Regions from separate parts of the Streptococcus sp. 544 genome, predicted to be linked through region 2. Evidence: riboswitches for the same ligand, from Rfam matches in the RefSeq annotation. Region 2 holds a riboswitch; the other holds the start of a gene.

Region 1 (4,431 bases), on a different contig from region 2:
AGTCACCTGCAGGTTAATGTCCTCTAAAATCCTCTCTTGACCATAGGCATAACTGACGTGTTCTAGTCTAATCTCTGTCATTATTTCACAAATTCGTTGGTGAAGCCTTTGTCTGTCAAGTCTTCTTTAAGGATACCATTTTCTTTATCCCATTTGTAGAAGGCATTCCAGCGAGCTGCATCAAATTGACCCCATTTTTCCTTGTCGCTTGCGTATTCTTTTGACAAGTATTTTTGAGATTCGATGACAAAGTCACGTTTTTCCTTGAGTTCAGGTGCATTTTTGATGAGGATATCAGCTGCTTCTTCTGGATGCTCCATAGCATATTGGTAACCTTTTTTGATAGCTTGGATGACTTTACGAGCTTCTTCTTTATTGTCTTTCAGATAGTCGTTGTTTGCGATGATAACTGGTGAATAGTAGTCAAACTCCTTGACATAGTCTTTCAAATACATGAAGTTAGCATCTACACCTTGAGATTTAGCAAGAATTCCATCCCAACCGTAGTAAATCCAAGCAGCGTCAAAGACACCATTGGCAATCGGTGTGATTGAGTTTGAGTCGTTGTTTGGTACTTTTTCAACTTTTTCAAAGTCCCCACCTTGTGATTCTACCAAGGTTTTCAACATAGCCAGTTCAGTTGGGTCATTCCAAGTTCCGTATTTCTTACCAACCAAGTCTTTTGGACTGCTTACATTGTCAGATTTACGAGAGATGATTCCTGATGTATTGTGTTCAACAATAGCTGCAACGGCAGTAATTCCTGCCCCTTTTTCCAATTTCTTAGCCATGTAGTCTTGGAAATACACTGCAAATGGTGCCTTACCATTGATAACCAAGTCAGAAGAACTTTCTTCTGGTGGCAATTTCAAATCAACATCCACTCCAGCTTCTTTGAAATAACCTTTTTCCTTGGCAACATAAAGCCCTGTGTGATTGGTATTTGGCGTCCAGTCTAGGATAAAGTCAATCTTCTTGAGTTCTGCCTCTTTGTTATCCTTAGAAGTAGTTCCTTGACCACAGGCCACAAGCACAACAGCTACAAGAGCTGTCACAAGCGTTAAAAACACTTTCCATGTTTTCTTCATTTTGATTTCCTCTTTTCTTTTTCAGAAACATTCTTATTCTAAGAACGTTTCCATTTAATAACATATTTCTCGCTGATATCGACCAACTTCATACCCAAAAGGCTGATAATCGATACCAGAATAATAATAGCAAACATGGTATCATACTGAAACAGTTTCTTGGACTGAATCATGTAGACACCTAGTCCTTCAAAGCCTCCCAACCACTCAGATACCACTGTTGTGATAAAGGCGTAGGAGACACTGACCCTCAGACCTGCATAAAAGTAGGGCAGGCTGACTGGAATTTTAAAATGCCACAGGATTTGCCAAGGCTTGGCCCGCATCAGACTAAACAAGGTCAACATATCCTTGTCACAATGCCTAAAACCGTCCAAAATGCTGACGATGATAGGAAAAGTTGTCGTCAAGATAATCAGGACAATCTTGGGCAGAATGCCATAACCTAGCCACAAGACCAAGATAGGAGCTATGGCAATGGTCGGGATAGTCTGAACAACCACCATCATAGGGTAAATCAGGTCATTGAGCCAAGTCAAACTGTCCATGAGTACAGCCATGAGACAGGCAATCAAGACTCCCAAAATTAGACCTAGCAAAGCCACTCTCAAGGTCGCCCAGCTATGGTGCCAGAGAAATTCTCTATCACGCACAAAAGACTGGAGGATCTCAAGAGGAGTTGGCAGGATAAACTTGGGGAGAAGTTTAAGAAAACCTGCTAACTGCCAGATTGACAAGACTCCCAGAAAGCCCAATAGACTAATGTGTCGTCTCAGTATACTTTTCAAGTTTCTCATCAATACTTAAAATCTCTCCTACATTTATTTTGACATTGGCAAAGACATTATCTGCCTCCTGCCCTGCCACTTCCAGCGCTTCTTTGAGAATACGCATGAGCTCATCAAACTCCCCTTCCAAGACCGTTTCAAATGGTGTCACCACCATGGTCACTTCTTGAGCTTGCAGGTAAGCAATGACCTGATCGATAACAGCTATCCGATCAATCCCCTGCGCTAGGGGTAAAACTTGCAAGGCAATGCTTGCTTTCATAAAAACCTCCTCTTCTCGTTTTCCTTTGACAAAAAGAAAAACCTTTACCATATATGGAAAAGGTCAAGAATAGACTAAGTATCGTTCCCTACGCTGGCATTACCCAGATCAGGTGCGGTCGAAGTTTAACACTTCCTCTCAGACTGTACACAGACTCCCATATATTATATAGATATATGATAGCGCAAAATAAGAAAAATGTCAAGGAAACTGCTTACAGAAAAGAGCAGGAAAAATTTCCTACTCCAATTTTCTATACTCGTTCTCCATCACTGTTTACTCTGTAGCCATCCACCGTCGTATTAACAGCTAAGACACCTGAAGAGTAAGAATAATACCACTTACCAGAAACTTGATACCAGCCTGTTTTCATTGCCCCTGAACTATCCAGATAATACCACGAGCCATTTTCCTTTAACCAGCCTATCTGCATTTCACCAGATGATTTCAAATAATACCAGCTAGATCCATCTTTCAACCATCCCGTTGATTTAGACCCATTTGATTTGAAATGATACCAACTACCATTTATTTTCTTCCAACCGACAGTCGATCCATTATTTGAGCTATAATTAGAGCTATTCCCTGATTGGTTCTGATAATTCTGTGAAGAAGTCACACCCTCTAACTGGATATAACGACGACTTCCGTTATAAGCCGTATAACTCAACCACTTGTAGCCGTCTTTTTCGAGAATTTGATCATAATGAACCTTCTCCCCAGGATAATAGTAATCAATCGCAGTTGCGCTAACTAATGGCTGATTTTTGATAGCAGACTTGCTCTTAAAATAATGTGTTCCTCCTGTTGAAGAAAGACTAGAATTACCTAGAGGATTTTTATTCACAGCCTCCAATTGAACATAACGATAGCTTCCGTTATAAGCTGTATAACTCAACCACTTGTAGCCGTCTTTTTCGAGAATTTGATCATAATGAACATTCTCCCCAGGATAATAGTAATCAATCGCAGTTGCGCTAGCTAGTGGCTGATTTTTGATAGCAGACTTAGACTTGAAATAATGTGTTCCTCCTGTTGAAACTGAGGTTTGACTATTCCCAACACTGCCACCAGCCAAATCTTTAAAATGAATAAATCCTGTCATCATATTTGCTTTTATACTTCGTTTATTATAGGCTTCTGTATAACCATAGTTATATTCCTCGATCTCAATCTGATCTCCCATTACATTTGACACCCAGGCAACATGCCCATAAGTTCCTGCAGTAGACCAAGCAATGGAGCCAATCGTCGGTGTATTATCTACACGATAGCCTTCACGACGAGCACGATGCCCCCATTCATTCGCATTTCCATAAGCCCTTGGAATCTCAAAACCATTGACATTACTCAAACGAAAGGCTGCAAAAGAAGTACACTGACGAGAATACATGCGCCACTGATCAATCTCCTGGCTCCCATTTTTATAATGAACAGGATAATCATCCCCACGCGCAATCGATCCATTTCCTCCAGAATAGGCATATACACTATCACTCGCTGCTAACATCAATCCTACTACTAAAAAAGGAACAACCTTTTTAGCTGATTTTCTGAAAGAAAACCTTGTCTCTGTTACTTTAAACGGTAAAATTTTCATTCTTCCTCCTTGAAAATAATATAAATCGAAGATTACCTTCACTTAAACTATTCGGAGAAAAAAGAAAAAGTGAGAAAATTTCTCACTTTAGTCCAGATAATGAATTAGATTTTTTTCTGTAAGGATATCTGAGTAAGTAAAGGATTCAACGTAAACATTAGCCTGTTTATCTCCTTCCACATTCCCAAATTCCACAATAAATAGGGATGGATAAACTTCAATTAACTTACCCAATCTATTTTTTTGACGCTTACGCCCATTTTCCAAGGTCATTTCAATTACATGACCCTCATGTGCCTTGATTTCCTCTTTGATTTTTTTCATCTTAGCTACATCTGTAAATGCATCTGTCATTTTATGCCTCCCTTTTTGAGATACTTGAAAATTTATTGTATTCTTTTTGGAAAATCAATTCCACTGTTCCACGAGCTCCACTACGGTTTTTCTCGATAATAACTTCCACCTTATTATTTGGGATACCGTCCTCTTCTTCACCACCACGCTCATAGTAATCGTCACGATAGAGAAAAGCTACGATATCAGCATCTTGCTCAATAGACCCAGATTCACGAATATCAGACAAGACTGGTCTTTTATCCTGACGTTGTTCTACACCACGAGAAAGCTGACTTAGAGCAATTACTGGAACTTTCAGTTCTTTTGCTAGGATTTTCAACTGACGTGAAATTTCTG
Region 2 (4,431 bases):
ATCCTCTGGTACTTGCCAGGGGATTTTTTGATGAAAAAAGAGACTGAATTTAAGGAGAAAATGAAGTATAGTGTATTGAAGTTGAAATAGTACACTTTGACTTCTAAGACATTGTTAGAAATTGGTTTAAATTCCCTAATCAATTTGCGCATGTTTTATTTCATTTTACGATAGTATGCTGAAACTTTTCAAAAAGTACTAGAAATTGACTTGGATTCTCCAATTGATTTGTTCAGATTCACTATAAATAAAAATTAATAAGTAGGATAGGAAGTTAGCGTCAACTAGGATAGTATCTTGCTTAAACAGTATATATGGGATTGATATAAGTCCCTAGGCCCTATTAGAGGATGTTCTGGTGTCTTATTCACTTGTTTTTTATAGCATTAGTAGATAGAATCAGCAAATAAAAAAGTAGTTCAAATGCCTGGTAGCAAAAGATCTCAACGATTCACTTAATATCGACTAAAGTTTAGAGTTTAAGGAAAGTAAGGATAGTATATTGTATGAAAAAATAAGATGGTTTTTAAGCAAAACTCTTGAAAATGATTGAAAAAAGAGTTATTATAGATGTATAGCAAAAAGCAAACGCTTACTTAATCAAGGAGGACAGTTTATGTCATACAAAACAAGCAATGCAGAAGGTCATGTAGATTTCATCAATACCTATGATTTGGAGCCAATGGCGCAACAAGTGATCCCTAAAGCAGCCTTTGGTTATATCGCTAGTGGGGCGGAAGATACTTTCACTTTAAGAGAGAATATCCGCGCCTTTAACCACAAACTCATCGTTCCTCATACACTTTGCAATGTAGAAAATCCAAGTACAGAGATTGAGTTTGCAGGCGAAAAATTGTCTTCACCAATCATTATGGCGCCTGTTGCGGCTCATAAATTAGCGAATGAACAGGGTGAAGTGGCGACTGCGCGTGGTGTGCATGAGTTCGGTTCTCTTTATACAACCAGTTCTTACTCTACTGTTGACCTTCCAGAGATTTCTGAAGCCCTTCAAGGGACACCTCATTGGTTCCAATTTTACTTTAGTAAAGATGATGGCATTAACCGCCACATCATGGATCGTGTGAAGGCTGAAGGTTATAAAGCGATTGTCTTGACAGCAGATGCTACTGTAGGGGGCAATCGTGAGGTGGATAAGCGTAATGGCTTTGTCTTCCCAGTTGGCATGCCGATTGTTGAAGAATACCTGCCAGAAGGTGCTGGTAAATCAATGGACTTTGTTTACAAATCAGCTAAACAACGCTTGTCTCCACGCGATGTAGAATTTATCGCTGAATACTCAGGACTTCCTGTGTATGTCAAGGGACCACAATGCCGTGAGGACGTTGAACGTTCGCTTGCTGCGGGAGCATCTGGTATCTGGGTAACCAACCACGGTGGACGCCAAATCGACGGTGGACCAGCTGCCTTTGACTCACTTCAAGAAGTAGCAGAAGCAGTTGATAAACGTGTGCCAATTGTCTTTGACTCTGGTGTTCGTCGTGGTCAACATGTCTTTAAAGCCTTGGCTTCAGGAGCAGACTTGGTAGCTATTGGTCGCCCGGTTATCTATGGCTTGGCTCTAGGCGGTAGTGTTGGTGTGCGTCAAGTCTTTGAACACTTGAATGCGGAATTGAAGACAGTTATGCAGTTGTCTGGAACTCAGACCATTGAAGATGTTAAACACTTCAAACTCCGTCACAACCCATACAACCCAACTTTCCCAGTTGACCCTCGTGACTTAAAATTGTATTGATAAAAGAGATTGCCTCCACTGAATGTGGAGGTTTTTCTTCGTGTATTGGAAGAATAAATCGCTATCAAAAACTATATAAAGATATTTTTCGGTCAAATATCTTGCTAGAGCTTTCATTTTTTGCTATACTGGTGCAGTAATTAAATAATAGAGACATTTGGGGTGCTTTAAGCTGAGATGATACCCATTGAACCTGATACAGTTAAGACTGGCGAAGGGAAATGTGAAACGTTTTTTCGTATGGCGAAATGAACGATCTAATCTTGTAAGTCAACTCTAATTCTTGATTGTAATTGGAGTTTTTTTGTTTATATAAACTGGATAGGTTTGTTTAGGTAGCTCTCTGCAAATGCCCTCAATGTTCTTTAAAAGGATCAAGTGGAATTAGGATTTTACTTGGTATCTCTTGGTGTTTTATTGATTACTAAGGAGTAAAGAGAGGAAAAAATAAATATGGAAACACAGGTTTATGCATTTGAGCCAGGTTTGACTGTTGGAGAATTATTAAAAAATAGTCAGAAGGATTGGCAGGCTGCAATCAATCATCGTTTTGTCAAGGAACTTTTTGCAGGGACAATTAAGAATAAGGTCTTAAAAGACTACCTAATTCAAGATTATCACTTCTTTGATGCCTTCTTATCCATGCTGGGTGCCTGCGTAGCCCACGCAGACCAGATTGAATCCAAGCTTCGTTTTGCCAAGCAACTAGGCTTTCTTGAAGCAGATGAAGACGGTTATTTCCAAAAGGCTTTCAAAGAGTTAAAAGTATCTGAGAATGATTATCTGGAAGTGACTTTGCACCCTGTAACAAAAGCCTTTCAGGATCTGATGTATTCGGCAGTGACTTCATCAGACTATGCTCATCTTTTGGTCATGCTGGTCATTGCAGAAGGTCTCTATTTAGACTGGGGTTCTAAAGATTTGGCTCTACCTGAAGCCTATATTCATTCGGAATGGATCAATCTCCACAGAGCTCCTTTCTTTGCAGAGTGGGTTCAATTTCTGGTTGACGAACTCAATCGTGTCGGAAAAGGTCGAGAAGATTTGACAGAACTTCAGCAACGCTGGAATCAAGCGGTCGCTTTAGAATTAGCCTTTTTTGATATTGGTTATGACGCCTAGAGAAAGTTTAGGATATTTACAAATTTGATGAGGTAAATCATTCAATGTAAATGAAAAAAATTTCTTAACAAAAGATAGAGATAAATCGAAATCAGTATATCGTATAAAGTGAAAAGGAAGGATTTCAATATGACAAGTTTAAAATTATTAAAAGAAAAAGCACCTTTGGTCATTTGCATAACCAATGATGTAGTAAAAAATTTCACAGCAAATGGATTAGTAGCACTGGGTGCCTCACCAGCTATGAGCGAGTACCCAGCAGACTTAGAAGATCTATTAAAATATGCTGGAGGATTATTGATTAACATTGGGACTTTAACGGATGATAATTGGAAATTATACCAAGCTGCTCTGAAAATTGCCGAGAAATATAATGTCCCAGCAGTTTTAGATCCTGTAGCCTGTGGAGCAGGAGAATATAGAAAAAAAGTAGCAGATGATTTAATCAACAATTACAAACTAGCTGCGATTAGGGGGAATGCTGGAGAGATTGCTTCTTTAGTAGGTATAAATGTGGCATCTAAAGGAGTAGATAGTGCTGGTGTGGATAATATTGATGAGATTGCTCTAGCAGCCAACGCTAAGTTTCATATTCCAATAGTAGTGACTGGAGAAGTTGATGCGATTGCTGTTAATGGAGAAGTGGTAACGATTCATAATGGTAGTGCCATGATGCCAAAAGTTATTGGGACAGGATGCTTATTAGGTGCTGTAATAGCAAGCTTTATCGGACTTGAAAAAGGTCAAGAATTGAAATCATTAGAAACAGCAATGTTGGTTTACAATATCGCTGGAGAAATGGCAGAAAAACGCCCCAATGGGCATCTTCCTGGGACATTTAAAGTTGAATTTATAAATGCCTTATATGAGATTACAGATGAAGATGTAAAGGAATTCAAAAGAGTGAAGTAAAATGTTTCATAAAGAATTATTAAAACTATATTTTATTTGTGGAACGACTACTTGCCAAGGTAAAGATCTATATAGAGTTGTTGAGGAAGCCTTAAAAGGTGGTATAACCTTATTTCAATTTCGTGAAAAAGGGGAGGGAGCCCTGGAAGGTAAAGAAAAAGTCGAATTAGCAATTAAACTACAGGATCTTTGTAAAAAATATAATGTTCCATTTATCGTTAATGATGATATCGATTTGGCAATGAAAATTGACGCTGATGGCGTACATGTAGGTCAAGATGATATTGGTGTTGATGAAATTAGAAAATTGATGCCAGATAAAATAATTGGTCTTTCTATAAAGAACGAGAAAGAATTTCAACAGTCAAAAGTTGAATATGTAGATTATGTTGGTGTTGGTCCTGTATTTGATACCCAGTCAAAAGATGATGCTGGTGGCGCTATAGGTTATGAAGGTCTTAAATTGATGAGAAAACTATTGCCACAAATGCCCTTAGTTGCAATTGGTGGGATACAGACGCAACATATTAAAGACATTATGAAGACCAATGTTGACGGTGTTTCAATCATTTCAGCAATATCGTATGCAAAAAATATAGAAAAAACTGTTCGAGAAATGAGTGAACAATAGGTATCTATCCTTG

The links. Region 2 has a riboswitch for thiamine pyrophosphate ahead of HT728_RS02935 (TenA family protein). Riboswitches for the same ligand answer to the same signal wherever they lie in the genome.
Region 1: linked by a shared signal. The riboswitch ahead of HT728_RS05835 (thiamine-binding protein) and the one ahead of HT728_RS02935 (TenA family protein) in region 2 are both predicted to bind thiamine pyrophosphate.

What each region holds. Positions count from the first base shown of each region.
Region 1 is NZ_VMMU01000010.1:65,804-70,234, forward strand. It holds gene HT728_RS05820 (ABC transporter ATP-binding protein) at 1-81, opposite strand, end outside; gene HT728_RS05825 (ABC transporter substrate-binding protein) at 81-1,088, opposite strand; gene HT728_RS05830 (ABC transporter permease) at 1,127-1,885, opposite strand; gene HT728_RS05835 (thiamine-binding protein) at 1,848-2,138, opposite strand; TPP riboswitch at 2,207-2,309, opposite strand; gene cbpD (choline binding-anchored murein hydrolase CbpD) at 2,392-3,738, opposite strand; gene HT728_RS05845 (Veg family protein) at 3,826-4,092, opposite strand; gene dnaB (replicative DNA helicase) at 4,094-4,431, opposite strand, start outside.
Region 2 is NZ_VMMU01000006.1:56,807-61,237, forward strand. It holds gene lctO (L-lactate oxidase) at 617-1,753, shown strand; TPP riboswitch at 1,902-1,990, shown strand; gene HT728_RS02935 (TenA family protein) at 2,207-2,875, shown strand; gene thiM (hydroxyethylthiazole kinase) at 3,005-3,787, shown strand; gene thiE (thiamine phosphate synthase) at 3,789-4,418, shown strand.